DNA from 4 places in the Actinocorallia sp. A-T 12471 genome. Region 4 is predicted to be linked to each of the others. Evidence: riboswitches for the same ligand, from Rfam matches in the RefSeq annotation. Region 4 holds a riboswitch; each other region holds the start of a gene.
What was found. Region 4 has a riboswitch for cobalamin ahead of R9X44_RS22590 (ribonucleoside-diphosphate reductase subunit alpha). Riboswitches for the same ligand answer to the same signal wherever they lie in the genome.
Positions count from the first base shown of each region.

Region 1: it holds a riboswitch for cobalamin, as region 4 does, so the genes downstream of both, R9X44_RS20830 (ABC transporter substrate-binding protein) here and R9X44_RS22590 (ribonucleoside-diphosphate reductase subunit alpha) in region 4, are expected to answer to the same signal.
Region 2: it holds a riboswitch for cobalamin, as region 4 does, so the genes downstream of both, R9X44_RS04545 (CbtB domain-containing protein) here and R9X44_RS22590 (ribonucleoside-diphosphate reductase subunit alpha) in region 4, are expected to answer to the same signal.
Region 3: it holds a riboswitch for cobalamin, as region 4 does, so the genes downstream of both, metE (5-methyltetrahydropteroyltriglutamate--homocysteine S-methyltransferase) here and R9X44_RS22590 (ribonucleoside-diphosphate reductase subunit alpha) in region 4, are expected to answer to the same signal.

Region 1 is NZ_JAWZTE010000007.1:129,225-133,272, reverse strand. Features, by position in the region: gene R9X44_RS20835 (iron ABC transporter permease) at 1-890, opposite strand, end outside; gene R9X44_RS20830 (ABC transporter substrate-binding protein) at 887-2,086, opposite strand; cobalamin riboswitch at 2,264-2,393, opposite strand; gene metE (5-methyltetrahydropteroyltriglutamate--homocysteine S-methyltransferase) at 3,246-4,048, opposite strand, start outside.
Region 2 is NZ_JAWZTE010000001.1:962,134-966,181, reverse strand. Features, by position in the region: gene R9X44_RS04550 (3-isopropylmalate dehydrogenase) at 35-1,084, opposite strand; cobalamin riboswitch at 1,237-1,370, shown strand; gene R9X44_RS04545 (CbtB domain-containing protein) at 1,400-1,594, shown strand; gene R9X44_RS04540 (CbtA family protein) at 1,594-2,349, shown strand; gene R9X44_RS04535 (hypothetical protein) at 2,399-4,048, opposite strand, start outside.
Region 3 is NZ_JAWZTE010000007.1:125,168-129,215, forward strand. Features, by position in the region: gene R9X44_RS20815 (DNA alkylation repair protein) at 1-1,091, opposite strand, end outside; gene R9X44_RS20820 (SGNH/GDSL hydrolase family protein) at 1,160-2,062, opposite strand; cobalamin riboswitch at 2,288-2,500, shown strand; gene metE (5-methyltetrahydropteroyltriglutamate--homocysteine S-methyltransferase) at 2,617-4,048, shown strand, end outside.
Region 4 is NZ_JAWZTE010000008.1:169,428-173,475, reverse strand. Features, by position in the region: gene R9X44_RS22590 (ribonucleoside-diphosphate reductase subunit alpha) at 1-1,919, opposite strand, end outside; cobalamin riboswitch at 2,010-2,212, opposite strand; gene R9X44_RS22585 (PfkB family carbohydrate kinase) at 3,356-4,048, shown strand, end outside.

The DNA.
Region 1 (4,048 bases), on a different contig from region 4:
ACGCGGTGGTCGGCGGTGCCGAGCAGCAGCCGCGTCACGTGCGGCACCGCGAGCCCGAGGAACGCGATGGGCCCGCAGAACGCGGTGACCGCGCCCGCGAGCACCGACGCGACGAGCAGCGTCACGGTCCTTGTCCGCCGTACGTGCACGCCCATCGTCCGCGCGTAGTTCTCGCCGAGCAGCAGCGCGTTGAGCGGCTTCATCCAGGCCAGCGCAAGGGCGAGCGCGCCGACGCAGACGGGACCGAGTACCGCGAGGTCGGCCCAGGTCGTCCCGGCGAAGCTGCCGAGCCCCCACGCGATGTACTGCTGGGCGAGGCGCGGCTCGGTGTAGACGAGCATCAGCGTGATCACCGAGACCGCCGCCGAGCCGACCATGACGCCGATGACGAGCAGCGTCACGACCGACCGCACCCGTCGCGCGAGCGCGAGCACGAGCAGCAGCACCGCGGCCGCCCCCGCCGACGCGGCGAGCACCACGCCGACCCTCCCGAGCCCCGCCACCCCGGCGGTGAACGCGCCGGCGCTCCCGCCGCCCCACCCGGTGACGACGAGGGCGACCCCGAGGCTCGCCCCCGAGCTCACTCCGAGGATGTACGGCTCGGACAACGGGTTGCGGAACAGCGTCTGCATCTGCACGCCCGCGACGGCGAGCGCGGCCCCCGCGAGCGCGGCGGTGACAGCGCGCGGCAGCCGCACGGTCCACACGATCGTCTCGGTGGCCTGGTCGGCGTCGCGGGCGAGCGCGGCGAGGACCGAGCCGAGCGGCAGCGGCGTCGAGCCGATCATGACGGCGAGCACGAAGGCGACCGCCGTCAGCGCGGCGAGACCGGCCAGGACGCCCGTCCTGCGGCGCACGGCCGCGGGACGGGCGGAGCGCGTGACGGTCACGCCGCGAGCTTCCGGTAGAAGGTGAACGCGTGGCCCGGCGAGAGGTCCGGGTGCAGGATCGCGACGAGGTCGGCGAGGATCAGGTCGGGCCGCGCCACGCCGCGCTCCCAGTAGTCGTTCCCGCCGCCCGGCCCGAGGACCTTGTTGGCCGACCACACGTCACCCGTCTGGAACGCCTTGAACTTCGCGTAACGCGCGTCTGCCTTCTCGGCGTCGGCGAGCTTCGTCCAGCCGTTCTCCACGACGAGCCACGTGGAGGCGTCCTCGGCCTTGGCGAGCACGGCCTCGAGGTCGAGCGTCGTGCTGCCGGTTCCTGCGGTGTCGGCCCAGGCGTAGGTGCCGCCCGCGTCCTTGATCAGCGAGCCGACGTAGCTGCCGCCGTTCGGGATCGACCACTGGCCCGAGTACATCGTGCCGGGCAGGACCGTCGTGGGCTCCGCGTTCTTCACCTTGTCGGCGAGCGTGCGGTAGTCGGCTGCGACCTTCGTGAAGACCTGGTCGGCCTTGGCTTCGGAACCCGTCAGCGCGGCGAAGAACTTCACCCACTCGGCGCGGCCCAGCGGGCTCGACTCGAGCCACTCGGCGTTCGCCAGGACGTCGACCCCTGCCTCGCGCAGCGGCTGGTAGCCGGGGTTCTCGGTGCCGTCGGTGACCAGGACGTCGGGGGCCGCGCCGACGACCTTCTCCACGTCGATCTCCTGGCCCGACGCGTACTCGGCGACCGCGCCCGACTGCACCCGCTCGATCACGTCGGGGGAGGTGACGTAGGCGGCCGAGGAGACGCCCTTCAGCACGTCGAGGACGCCGAGGTCGGCGAGGAAGGGCAGATGGGTCGTGGACGCCGAGAACAGCGACCGCACCGGGGTCTCGACGGCCACCGCGCCCTCCAGCTCGCCCGTCAGCGCGGGCTCGGGGGTGCCGCAGCGGACCAGGACGTACGTCTGCGGCTTCGCGCCGGGCGAAGGCTGCTTGACCGTCAGGACCTGGTAGTTCCTGGCGTAGGTGAGGGTGAAGTTGGTCGCGTGCTCGAGCTTCTGCTTCACGGGGAAGTAGTCGGTTGCCGCGTCGTAGGACTCGACGCAGCCTTGCGCGTCGGCGGACGGCGCGGCCTTGTCGTCGTCACCTCCGCACGCGGTGACGCCGAGCGCGAGGGCGACTGCCAGGGGCAGGCCGAGCAGCCTGCGGGGGAAACCCATCGTTGTACTCCCGGGGGAAGCCGTGCCCGCCGTTCCGCGACGCCGGACACGGGATGAAGGGGGGCCTTCCGGGAGAAGGGCACGCTTCCAGCGCGCTCCACACTGCGTACGGCATGCGCCGCCACCGTCCTCTCTCGGGGAGATCCGCCCCAATTTCTGCGAGGAGGCGAGACGGGTGAGTCTCCTGGCTGACGGCTCGAACGCCGGATCCCGGCCTTCCCACCCCGCAGGGCAGTGGCTTGAAGTTCGGGACCGGCTCGCCGATCACAGTGGCGGGACCGCGCCGGACTAACACCGGCTTCCTCATCCCCCGCTCGCCTTCCCCCCCATAATGCCACGCCCCCACCCCCCACCCCCAAGCCCCAGAACGAACCACATACCCGACACCCCTCCCCACGTCCCCCAAAGAAACCATCAGCGCAAGAGGCCCGCCCCTCCTCCGGCCCCCGAAGGACCTGTCGGCATCAGAGGCCATCGCGTGTATAGCGTCCCTCCCCGCAGTCCTCACAGGGTCCGTCGGCGTTGGAGGACATCGCGTGTGACGCGCCCCTCCCTGCGGCCCCCGCAGAGACCGTCGGCGTCAGAGCGCATCGCGTGTGACGCGTCCCTCCCGCGGTCGCCGCAGGAATCGTCGGCGTCAGAGGCCGCGCGTCTTTTCGTTCCCCGCAGTCCCGAAGGGACTGCGGGGTGAAGGGATCTTGTGTGTCGCGTCCCCTACGCCGCAGTCCTGCAGGGGCCGTCGATGTCCGAAGACATCGCGTGCCCCACGCCCTCCACAGTCCCACAGGGACATCGACGTTAGAGGGCACTGCGTGTGCCGCGCCCTCCGCGTTCCCGAAGGGACTGTCGGCGTCAGAGGGCACTGCGTATGCCGTGCCCTCCGGAGTCTCGACGGGACGTCGACGTTTAAGGGCGTCGAGCGTTTCGCGTTCTTCACCCGCAGTCCCGCAGGGACCGTCGGCGTCTGAGGGCCCGGGTCCTTCAGCCCGCAGGGGCCGTCGGTGTCAGAGGCCGCGCGTCCTTCACCCGCCGGGACCGTCGGCGTCAGAGGGCCCCGGGTCCTTCACCCCGCAGGGCCCGTCGGCGTGAGGGCGCGCGTGCCTTCACCCCGCAGTCCCGAAGGGACTGCGGGGTGGGTTTGGGGTAGTTGGGGTGGGTGTCAGTTGAGGGTGGCGCGGACGCGGCGGGCGGCGGTGACGAGGTTGCGCAGCGCCGCCTCGGTCTCGGGGTAGGCGCGGGTCTTCAGGCCGCAGTCCGGGTTGACCCACAGCCGGGCCGGGTCGACCGCCTGGAGCGCACGCCGGAGGTTCAGCTCGATCTCCTCGACCGACGGGACGCGCGGCGAGTGGATGTCGTAGACGCCGGGCCCGATCCCGTTCCGGTAGCCCGCCGCGCGCAGGTCGCCGACCAGCTCCATCCGGGAGCGGGCCGCCTCCACGCTGGTGACGTCGGCGTCGAGGTCGGCGATCGCGCCGATGATCTCGCCGAACTCCGCGTAGCACATGTGCGTGTGGATCTGCGTCGCGTCGGCCGCGCCCGACGTCGCGAGCCGGAACGCGCCGACCGCCCACTCGAGGTAGGCGGCGTGGTCGCGGGCGCGCAGCGGCAGCAGCTCGCGCAGCGCGGGCTCGTCCACCTGGACGACGCCGATACCGGCCGCCTCGAGGTCGCCGACCTCGTCGCGCAGCGCGAGCGCGACCTGCCGCGCGGTCTCGGCGAGCGGCTGGTCGTCCCGGACGAACGACCACGCCAGCATCGTCACCGGACCCGTCAGCATGCCCTTTATCGGGCGGTTCGTCAGCGACTGGGCGTATTCGGCCCACTCGACGGTCATGGGCTCGGGCCTCGACACGTCGCCGTGCAGGATCGGCGGGCGGACACAGCGCGTCCCGTACGACTGCACCCAGCCGTGGTCGGTCGCGGCGTACCCGTCGAGCCGCTCGGCGAAGTACTGGACCATGT
Region 2 (4,048 bases), on a different contig from region 4:
GGGAAGATCCTTCGAGGAACCAGGTGGCTGCCGCCTACCCGGCTACTCGCTTGGCGATCGCGTCGCCGACCTGCTGGGTGCTGCGCGCGCCGGTCCGCTCGGTCAGGTCGTCGCCGACGGCCTTCTCGATCTTGCGCGCGGCCTCGGGCAGGCCGAGGTGCTCGAGGAGCATCGCGACGGACAGGATGGTGGCCGTGGGGTCGGCCTTGCCCTGGCCCGCGATGTCGGGGGCGCTGCCGTGGACCGGCTCGAACATCGACGGCGCGGTCCTGTCGGGGTTGACGTTGCCGGACGCCGCGAGGCCGATGCCGCCCGCGATGGCCGCGCCGATGTCGGTGATGATGTCGCCGAACAGGTTGTCGGTGACGATCACGTCGAACCGCGACGGGTTGTTCACGAAGAACATGGTCGCCGCGTCGACGTGCATGTAGTCGGTGGTGACCTCGGGGAACTCCGCGCCGACCTGCTTGAGGATCCGCTGGTACAGCTCGCCCGCGAAGGTCAGCACGTTGTCCTTGTGGACCAGCGTGAGCTTCTTGCGCGGCCGGCCCGCGGCGATCTGGAAGGCGTACCGCACGACGCGCTCGACGCCGAAGGCGGTGTTGACGCTCTCCTGGGTGGCGATCTCGTGCGGGGTGCCCTTGCGCAGCACGCCGCCGACGCCGGTGTACGGCCCCTCGGTGCCCTCGCGGACGACGATCATGTCGATGTCCTCGGGGGCGACGTCCGCCAGCGGGGTCTGCACACCGGGGAACAGCTTGACCGGGCGCAGGTTCACGTAGTGGTCGAGGGCGAAGCGCAGCTTCAGCAGCAGCCCGCGCTCCAGGGTGCCCGACGGGACCGTCGGGTCGCCGACCGCGCCGAGGAGGATGGCGTCCTGCCCGCGGATCTCCTCGAGGACCGAGTCCGGGAGGACCTCGCCGGTCCTGTGCCACCGGGCCGCGCCCAGGTCGTAGGCGGTCTGCTCGATCGCCAGGTCATACTGACCGGCGATCACGTCGAGGACCTTCAGGCCCTCGGCGACGACCTCGGGACCGATGCCGTCACCGGCGACGACTGCGAGTCGGATGTTGCGGGTTGCCATGGCGGCATTCTAGTGCATCCGTCTCAGTCATCGGTCATCCGTCTCACATTTCAGAACATGTCCGGCATCGCGCCGACGCAATGACCTGGGGAGTGGCCTGGGAAGTGGCCTGGAACGCTCCCCCGCCTGCTTGACGAACCGCCGCGCGGCAGAGGACCCTCCAAAGGACAAATACATACAGAGGCGACGGTGTGCAGGAACCCGGTGAGAGTCCGGGACGGTCCCGCCACTGTGATCCGGCCACGGCCGGAGAGTCAGGACACTGACCCGTCGTCCTCCCTGGTTCGGGGCGAGGCACCCCGAAAGGAGACCCCTATGAGCACCCCCGAGACGACGGCGGGAGCGGGCGCGCAGCCCGCGTCCGTCAGCGACGTCCGCAACTTCGTGTTCCTGGCCATCGCCGTCGTGCTGGCGTTCGCCACCCTCTACGCCCTTTTCTTCGCACCGCAGACCGTCCTGCACGAGCTCGCGCACGACGGTAGGCACCTCTTCGGCGCGCCCTGCCACTGATGGCCGCCGAACTCCTGCCCCGCCTGATCGGCCGGGGCGTCATCGCCGGTGCCCTCGCGGGCCTCATCTCGGGCGGTTTCGGCTTCTTCGTCGCCGAACCCGTCATGGACCGCGCCGTCGAGCTCGAAGGCGAGCGTTCGGCGGCCGAGGCCGCCGCGTCGGGCGTCCACGAGCACGCCGAGGAGGTGTTCACCCGCACCGAGCAGCACTTCGGACTCGTCCTGTCGTCGGTCGGGGCGGGCATCGCCCTGGGCATCCTGTTCGCCGCCGTCTACTGGGCGGTCTTCCGCCGCACGTCCGATGAGCGGCCCTGGCAGCGTTCCCTGACGCTCGCCGGAGCCGCGTTCGCGGGCTTCTGGCTGCTCCCGTTCGTCCGCTACCCGGCCAATCCTCCGGGCGTCGGCGACGAGGGCACGCTGGAGCAGCGGACCGTCACGTGGGCCGCCGCCATCGTCATCGGCCTCGCGGCGATGTTCGTCGCGTGGCGGGTGAACGCGGCGCTGCGGGTGAAGCCCGACCATCTCCGGCAGCTCGCGACCGGCGCGGTCGGCGTCGTCGGGCTCGCCGTGCTGTTCCTGCTCCCGGCCAACCCCGACGAGCTTCCGGTGCCGCCGGAGCTGCTGTGGGACTTCCGGATTCTGGCGGCCGCCTCAGCCGTCATCCTCTGGACGTCGCTCGGCGTGGTGTTCGGCCTGCTCGGACTGCGCGCGGCGGCTCCCGTCGCCGTCGCGCAGCCGGCGCACGCGGACGCCTAGTCCGCACGCGAGCGCCGGGCGGCACGCAGCCGCCCGGCGCTTCGTGCGTTCAGACCGGCGGTGACAGCAGCACCGCGAGCCGCTCGGGCCCCGAGACGCCAAGGCGCGCGCAGATCTCGGCGATCTGCTCGGCGACGGCCTTGGCCGGCATCGCCATCTGCTCGGCGATCTCCGGCTCGGTGCGGCCCGCCGCGACGAGTTCGGCCATCTCGTACTGGATGCGGCTGAGGTCGGGCACGGCGGCGGTGCGCAGCGCGGGCGTGCGGACCTGGTCCGAGCGCTGGGCGAGCACCCAGGCCCTGGTCCCGGCCGCGGCGGCCTGCTGCTTGTCCCAGTGCACCTCGGCGGCCTGCGCGGCGGCCTCGGCCGCGTGCAGCGCCATGCCGAGCTCCTCGAACTCGAACGACACGCCGATCAGGCCCGACCAGTCGCCCGCCGCCGACGCCTCGGCGTGCCGCGCGCACAGCGCGGCGAGGTCGCCCTCGGCGTCCTCGGCGAGGTGGGCGAGCCGGTCGGCGACGACGCCGGCCGCGCCGAGCCTGACGACGTCGTGCAGGGCCGTCAGCGCATAGGGCCGCAGCTCAAGGGCCTCGGCGGCGGCCGCTGCGTCGAGCAGGCCGTGGACTGCCGCGCCGGTCGCGCCCTGGGCGACGAGCAGCCAGGGGCGGGCGAGCGCGACGGGGAACCACAGCGCGCGCAGCGTCGGCAGGGCGCGGCGGTCGGCCTCGGCGAGCGCGTGCCGTGCCGTCGCGAGGTCGCCCGCGAGCGCGGCGGAGTGCGCGAGCTCGCCCAGGCAAGGACCGGCGAACAGCGACCTGCCGCGCTCGAGCATCCGCGCGCCGTCCCAGCCCTCGCGCAGCGCGGCGTGCACCTGGCCGCGCGCGCGGGCCACGCGGGCGCGGGTCGCGGCGCGCGCGACGGGATCGTCGGACGGGACGCCGTGCTCGGCGGCGGCGTCGAGGTCGCCGACGCTGATCCACACCCAGGACCGCGCGAACTCGAGCAGCGGCCCGGACTCGGGGGCGTGCTCGTGCCAGTGGTCGGCGTGGCGCAGCCCGGCGCGCACCTTGTCGAGCGCGGCCGTGGCCTGGCCGGTGAGCGCGGCGGTGACCGCCTCGACGGTGTCGATCCGCGCGCGGATCGCCGGGTCGGCGTCGCTGAGCTCGGCGGCGTCGTCGGCGAGGTCGAACGCCTCGCGGCTGCTCGCCCGGTGCACCGCGAACGCCGCGCGCTGCGCGAGCAGCCGCTGACGCGCGGCGGGCATCCCGACGGTCTCCAACGCGACGGACAGGACCCGGTCGGCGTCCTCGGCGCGGCCCAGCCCGTAGGCGAGGACGGCCGCGCGGGCGCAGGCGAGCACGGTGCGCGCCTTGTCCTCGGGGCGGCGCGGCGCGTCGGCGAGCATCAGCTCGGCCTCTTCCGGCGCGCCGAGCGAGGCGAGCAGCGACGCGCGCGCGATGGCCTCTTCAAGGGAGGCGGGCCCCTCGCCTGAGCGCGCGGGCACCTCCTTCCACTGGCCGCCGTCCAGGACGCCGGTGGCGCGTCCGGCGCGCAGCAGCTCGTGCAACAGCCGCAGGTCGCCGCCGGTCGCCTCGGCGAGGTACTCGCCGGTGGGCTCGTCCACCTCGGCGAGCCCGGCAAGGTCGGCCAGCGGGGCGAGCTCGACCTTGCCGAGCGCGAGCCCGGCCAGCGCCTCGGG
Region 3 (4,048 bases), on a different contig from region 4:
AAGGGGGTGGGGTTGTGGGGGGTGCCGTTGATTTGGAGGGTGAGGGAGTGGGGGCCGGGGTGGAGGGGGCGGGTGGACAGGGGTTTGAGGGGGTGGCGGCGGGTGAAGGTCAGGCGTTCGCCGGGGGGCAGGGAGCAGGCGGTGAGCTTGAAGACCTTGGGGTTGGTGCGGCCCGTGGCCTTGCGGTAGTGGACGACGTAGTCGATGACCAGGCGGGCGGCGGACTGCCCCGTGTTGGCGACCTCGAAGGCGAAGTCGAGGTGGGAGCCGACCGGGACCTCAAGGGAGGTCAGGCGCGGGCCGGTGACCGTGACCTGGACGTCGGGCGTGAAGCCGAGAAGGGTCAGCGCGCCGGGATGTCCGCGCTTCACCGCGGTGCGCAGGGCGTGCCTGACCGTCCGCGCCGTGTGCTCCCCCGACGGCGACAGTGCATCCCACCCCGCCGCGATCTCGACGGCGAGCGCAGGGTCGGCGTGGCTGATGTCGTTGACGTGGTTGGCGACCGACCTGCGCACATACTCCGACGGGTCATGGTGGAGCGCGTCGAGAAGGGCCCGTGTCGCCAGCGGACGCGCCAGGATCTCCGGCACCCGGACGGCCCAGGGCAGCCGTGGCCTCGTCCCCTCCGACGCGAGCCGCCGCACGTGCTCGTCCGGATGGTCCGTCCACCCGGTGACGATCGCCAGGGCGCGGTCGAGGTCGGCGCGCAGCAGCCGCCGGATCGCGAACTCGCCGGTGAAGACAGGCGTGAGCTCCATGAGCAGCGTCAGCGCCTCGTCGAACGCCGCAGGGGTCTCCTCCTCAAGCGCGCGCGTAACAACAGCCTCGGTGACCGGCCAGACCATCCAGCCGGTGAACGCCGGATCCCGCAGCGCGGCGCGTGCGCTCTCGCGCATACCCGCGTGCCCTGCGGGCAGGGAGGCGAGCAGCGCGAGGGTGAGCGCGTCACTGCGTTCCCGCAGCGCCAGCGCGCCGATACCCGGCGCGACGCCGCGCACCGCCTCGGCTGCGGCGCGCCGCCCCGTCCTGTCGAGCACCGCGGCAAGCTCCGCGACCTCCCGGCTACCCAGCAGCTCATCCGCGAGAGGCATGGTCCCTCACTCTCCCCACACGGCCCCCGTGACCGCCCGTGCCCGGTCCGTCCCGGGCGCCCCACACGCTACGGGCCGCCTCTGACATTTTCCGGGGGCGGCCGCGGTAAGCGGGCCAGAGCCGCCTCGATCAGGGTGGCGACGGCGGCCATGCCCTTGGCGTTCGGGTGCATCGCCACCGCGCCGGACGGCTCGCGCAGCGGCTCCGTCCACCGAGTGGCCGCCGAGCGGCACGCGTCGTGGCCGGTGCTGGCGAGCCATGGGTCGACGCCGAGCGCCCCGGCGGCCGCCGCACGACGGGCCAGCATCGTGTTCAGGCTCCGCTGCTTCGCGGCGAGGTAGGGGATGTCCTCTGGCTTGACGGCGACGGCCCGGCCGCAGCGCGCGGTGTCGGGCAGCAGCCTCGGGTACCCGACGACGACGATCACCGCGCGTGGCGCTTTGGCGCGCACCCGCTGGATCACCTTGTCGATCTTCGGCCCGGTCGCGGCGATCTTCGCGTCGATCCTGTCGGCCCCGCCCGTGGTGAAGATCCGCTTGCACCCGCGCAGGAACGAGGCGAACGCGCAGGTGCGGACGATCCCCCCGAATCCGATGTCGTTGCCGCCGAACGTGAGCGTCACAAGGTCGGTGTCGGCGGTGACGGCGTCGATCTGCGCCGCGACCCCCGCTTTCTGCCGATGGGCCACGGCGTCGGTCGTCGCCCCCTTGCACGTCACATCCTTGAGTGCGACATTTCCGATCCGCCGCGCGAGAACGCGGGCGTAATTGCGACTCGACCGCTCGCACTTCGCGTCGAGCTCGCGGGAAATCCCCGGGCCCGCAGCGAAGGAATCGCCGAGCGCCACGTAACGCACCTGCCGAGCGGCCTGCGCTGGAACCGCGAACAGCCCGCAGAACACCATCGCCACAGCGACCACCGCACCCCAAGTCCACAACATTTGCGACCTTACCCATCCAGAACCATCCATGAATTACCCCCGAAACGGGCGAAAACCCTCACCACGCACCGAACAATCAGCCGAGCAATTCCAGAGACTACCAAAGACCATTCTCCACCAAATCCCACAAAGTCCCGTTCCGCCCGAAAAATTCACCGGAAAAATTTCACGCACCGGCTCGCCCGTGAACTACGGCCGGGGGTTTTGGGTGGGTTGGTGGAGGATGCGGAGTGAGGGATGAGCGCCGGGGCGGGATAAGGTTGCGGCGCGGATGGTTCACCCGGCGGCCGGTCGGGTGTCGTAAGAGGGAACCCGGTGTGATTCCGGGGCTGCCCCGCAGCGGTGAGTGGGAACGGAAGCCGTCACAGAGCACTGGGCCGCATGGCCTGGGAAGCGACGGCCGGTAGGTCGCGTCGGAAGACGCGGTGCCCACGAGTCCGAAGACCTGCCTCCGCCCGCGCGCCGACCGGCGCGCGGTGGTCCGCGGCCTCGTGGGAGGGCCAGGGGACGACGCCCGCGCACCTCCGACGGGCTCCGTTCGCCTTCCCCGAAAGCCGCGCTATGGCTCAGCGAGGGAAGCTGCCATGAGAACGACGATCCTCGGATACCCCAGAATCGGGGCGGGACGCGAGCTGAAGTTCGCGACCGAGGACCACTGGGCGGGCCGCATCGACGCCGCCGCCCTCCAGCACACCGCGCGCGGCCTGCGCGCAGGCGTGTGGGCGGAGCTGCGCGACGCGGGGCTCGACACGATCCCGTCGAACACCTTCTCCTTCTACGACCAGGTCCTTGACACGACGGTCATGGTCGACGCGGTGCCCGACAGGTACCGGGACCTCGACGGCCTCGAGCGGTACTTCGCGATGGCGCGCGGCGTCCAGGACGTCCCGGCGCTGGAGATGACGAAGTGGTTCGACACGAACTACCACTACATCGTGCCTGAGATCGGCCCCGGCACAAGGTTCCGGCTTGCCGAGGGCGCGGCCGCCAAGCCCGTCGCGGAGTACCTTGAGGCGAAGGCGCTCGGTATCGAGACCCGGCCTGCGCTCGTCGGACCCGTCACCTACCTGCTGCTCGCCAAGGCCGCGCCAGGCTCCCCCGACGGCTTCCGCCCGCTCGATCTGCTCGACGGCCTCGTCGAGGTGTACGCCGAGTTGCTTGAGCGGCTCGCGGGTGCGGGCGCGCAGTGGGTGCAGCTGGACGAGCCCGCCCTCGTCGGCGATCTGTCGGCCGAGGACATCGCGGCGGTAGAGCGCGCTTACAACCGGCTGTCTTCGCAGCCGAGCCGTCCGCGTGTCCTGCTCGCGACGTACTTCGGCACGATCGACGCGGCGGCGCTGAAGGCCCTTGCCGCCACCGGCGTCGAGGCGTTCGGGCTCGATCTCGTCGCGGGTCCCGGCAACGTCGACGTCGTCGCGTCGGTCGGCGGGCTGCTCGGCCGCACGATCGTCGCGGGCGTGGTGGACGGCCGCAACGTGTGGCGCGCCGACGCCCGCAAGGCCAAGGCCGCCTACGCGGTGCTGCTGGGCCTCGCGGGGCACGTGGAGCTGAGCACGTCGTGCTCGCTGCTGCACGTCCCGGTCGACCTCGACGCCGAGACCGGCCTCCCCGAGGCCGTCCGCGACCGCCTGGCGTTCGCCAGGCAGAAGGTCGCCGAGGTCGTCGCGCTGCGCACGATGCTCACCGCCGAGGACCCGCGCCCGGTCTCGCTCGAGGCGTACGCGGCCGGGACGAACCACGAGGTCCGCGCCCGTCTCGACGCGCTCGGCGACGCCCGTCGCGGCGACCGCGCCGCCCGGTTCGCCGCCCAGCGCGCCAGGCTCGGCCTGCCGGTGCTCGCGACGACGACGATCGGCTCGTTCCCGCAGACCGACGCGATCCGCAAGGCCCGCGCCGCGCACAAGGCGGGACGGATAGACGACGCCGCCTACCAGCAGGCGATGCGCGACGAGGTAGCGTCCGTCGTGGCCCTCCAGGAGGAGATCGGCCTCGACGTGCTCGTCCACGGCGAGCCCG
Region 4 (4,048 bases):
ATGAGCGCGCGCTGCGGCAGCTCCCACGCCGTCCGGTAGAGCGCCTTGAGGTCGTCGTCGAGGACCGGGATGTCCTGGATCGACCCTTCCGCGCGCTTGATCGCGTCGCGGATCTCCGGAATCCACAGGCCGCGCTCGCGCAGGTCGCGCACGAGGTAGCGGTTCACCTGGAGGAACTCGCCCGACAGCGTCTCGCGCTTGAACACATTGCTGACCTGCGGCTCCACACACTCGTAGCAGCCCGCGATCGACGCGATCGTCGCCGTCGGCGCGATCGCCACGAGCAGCGAGTTGCGCAGGCCCGTCCGCGCCACGCGCTCCCGCAGCTCGGCCCACTCGGTGCTGCGCGCCGCGCCCGGGAAGTGGTCGGGGTGCAGCACGCCGCGCGCCGCCCGCGTCGCCCCGTACGACGGGTGCGCGCCGAGCTCCTCGGCCAGCTCCGACGACGTCCCGTACGCGGCGAGCGCGATCTCCTCGGCGATCGCCGTGGACAGCTCGCGCGCCTCGGGCGAGTCGAACGGGAGCCGCAGCGTGAAGAACACGTCGGCGAGGCCCATGACGCCGAGGCCCACCGGACGCCACCGCAGGTTCGCGCCGCGCGCCTCGTCGGTCGGGTAGAAGCCGCGGTCGATCGTGCGGTCGAGGAACCGCACGGCCGTCTTGACGGTCTCGCGCAGCCGCGCGAAGTCGAACCCGTCAGGTCCGACATGTCGGGCGAGGTTGACGGAGCCGAGGTTGCACACCGCGGTCTCCCCGTCGCTGGTGACCTCGAGGATCTCCGTGCACAGGTTCGACAGGTGCACCACGTTGCCCGGCTCGGCCGTCTGGTTGCAGGCGCGGTTCGCGGCGTCCTTGAACGTCATCCAGCCGTTCCCGGTCTGCGCGAGCGTCCGCATCATCCGCCCGTACAGCGCGCGCGCCGACACCCGCCTGACGTACCGTCCCGACTCCTCGGCGGCCCGGTAGGCGGCATCGAACTCCGCGCCCCACAGGTCGACAAGCTCGGGGACCTCCTTCGGGTCGAACAGCGACCACTCGGCGTCGGCCTCGACGCGGCGCATGAACTCGTCGGGGATCCAGTGCGCGAGGTTCAGGTTGTGCGTGCGCCGCGCGTCCTCACCCGTGTTGTCGCGCAGCTCGAGGAACTCCTCGACGTCGGCGTGCCACGGCTCCAGGTACACGCACGCCGCGCCCTTGCGCCGCCCGCCCTGGTTGACCGCCGCGACGGACGCGTCAAGCGTGCGCAGCCACGGCACGATCCCGTTGGAGTGCCCGTTCGTGCCGCGGATGAGCGAACCGCGCGAACGGATCCGCGACCAGGCGATCCCGATCCCGCCCGCGTACTTCGACAGTCGCGCGACCTGCGCGTACCTCTCGTAGATGGACTCGAGCTCGTCACGCGGCGAATCCAGCAGGAAGCACGACGAAAGCTGCGGACGGGCCGCGCCCGAGTTGAACAGCGTCGGCGACGACGGCAGGTACTCGAGCCGCGACATCAGCCCGTACAGCCGGCCCGCCTCGGCGACGGTGTCGGCGAGCCCGCACGCGACCCGCAGGAAGAAGTACTGCGGCCGCTCGATCACCCGGCGCGTGACGGGGTGGCGCAGCAGGTACCTGTCGTAGACCGTCCGCATCCCGAAGTACTCGAGGCGCGCGTCGGCGGCGTGGTCGACCAGCGCGTCGAGCTCGGCCGCGTGCTCGGCGACGAACGCCGCGGTCCGCTCGTTCAGCAGCCCCTGCGCGTGCGCCAGCGCCACCGACGCCGCGAACGACACCGCGCCCTCCCCGGCGGCCTCGTCGGCGATCAGCCCGGCCAGCAGGCCCGCCGCGACGCGTGACTGGTCGGGGTCTGCCGCGACCCGCGCGGCGGCCTCCCGGATGGCCTGCTCGCGATCGTGGGCCGCCACGGTCACCGTCATCTGCTCTCCCTCGCAGCATGTGCCCGAAGGCGCGCGAGGACGGCGCACGGCACAGCTCCGCGCACGCGTCCGCCGCCCTCCCTCGAGGCGTATGGACGTAACAGCGCGGGCAGGTCTTCGGACTCAGGGGCGCACACCACTCGCCTACCGGCCGTCGCTTCCCAGGCCCTCCCGGACCCAGTGCTCTGTGACGGCTTCCGTTCCCCTTCACCGCTGCGGGGCAGCTCCGGATTCCCACCGGATTCCCTCTCACCCCACCCCTCCCGGGGCGGACCAGCGCAAGAGAACTCTACATCTAGTACCCCCACCCCCCAACAACCTCAACATCTAGCCCCCTCCGCCCTCCCCCACCCCACCCAAACACCGCCCCGCCCCCCCACACCACCTGCACCCAAGACACACAAAGCCAGCCCAGCCCGCAAGCCCACACCACCACCCTCACCCTCCCGCACCCCCAACACCGCCCACACCACGCGCGCCCAAGGCACCCAAAGCCAGCCCAGCCCGGCAGCCCGCAAGCCCACACCAGCACCCCCACACCCCCAACGCCGCCCACACCACGCGCACCCAAGGCGCGCAAAGCCGCCACAGACCGGCGACGCACGAATCCACACCAGCATCCGCACACCCCCGCACCACCTGCACCACCCGCACCCAAGACACACAAAGCCAGCCCAGCCCAGCAGCCCGCGAGACCACACCACCCCCCGCACCCCCGCACCCCCGCACCCCCCGCACCCCCCGCACCCCCCGCACCCCCCCGCACCCCCCCGCACCCCCCCGCACCCCCCCGCACCCCCCCGCACCCCCCCGCACCCCCCAACGCTGCCCACACCACGGCACCCAAGGCACAACGCCAGCACAGCCCGGCGGCCCGTGAGTCCACACCAGCACCCTCACACTCCCGCAGCCCCAGCACCGCCCACACCAGGCACCCAAGGCGCGCAGCGCAGGCGCAGCCCGGCGTCCGGCGCGTCGCGCCGCAATCCAGCGCCTACCGTCCACGCCAGGCGCTCAAGGCGCGGGACGCCAGCACCGCGCGGCGGTCTGCGTGGCCGTGCTGCAAGTGGGCGCCCGCCGTCCACGACAGGTGCTCAAGGCGCGCGAAGTTTGGCACAGCCAGGCGGTCCGCACCGGGTACGCAAGGCGCAGCGACGCCAGCGCAGCGCGGTGGTCTGCGTGGTCGTGCTGCAAGTGGGCGCCCGCCGTCCACGCCGGGTGTTCAAGAGGTGCGGAGCCTGGCACGGACTGGAGGTCTGCGTGAGTGCGCTGCAGGCGAGCGGCCGCCGCCCATGCGCGCGCCCTGCTGGGAGTGGTCGGGGTCCGCGTGGCGGTACGGCGGTCGAGCGGCCTTCTGGGCGTTGAAGGCGTGGGCGCGACACACCGGACGAGTGTGGGTTGCGGAGTCCGGGAGGGTTGGGGTGGAAGGTGGGGGTGTGGAGGAAAAGTCCGAAGGTGTGGCGGAGGGGTACACGGTGACGCCGGAGTCGACGGTCCGGCATCGGACGCCCATCGAGGATCTCGGGCTTCCGGTGCGGGTGTACCGGGCGCTCATGCGGGCCGGCCTCGACAGCGTGGGCAAGGTCGTCGCACTCGAGCGTGCGGCCCTGGTCGAGCGGGTGGCGGGGCTATCCGACGAGATGGCGGGGGAAGTCGTCGCGGCGCTGCTGCGGCACCGGGCCACGGGGCCGCTCGTCGACGAGGTGCCCACTGACGTGCTCGTGCTGGGCGGGGCCGGGGTCGACACCGTCGTCAGGGTCGCGGCGCTGCCCGTGCCGTTCGCGGACTCCGTGCCCGCGCCCGGGATCACCGAGTACGCCGGGCACACCGGAACCGGCGTGGCGGTCGGTTGCGCGGCGCTGGGGCTGCGCGCCTGCCTTGTCGACTTCTTCGGACGGGACCCGCAGGCCGACATCGTCCTCCAGCGGCTCCGCGACAGCGGGGTGACGGTCACCGTCCTGCCCGCGCGGCGGACGCGTCGGTCGGTGAACCTGGTGGACCCGTCGGGGCGGCGCATGTCCTTCTACGACGGCCAGGACGAGCCCGGGACTCGCGTCCCCGAGGAGACCCTGCGGCGCCTCCTGCGCGACGCACGCCACGTCCACGTCTCGATCATGGACTTCGCCCGG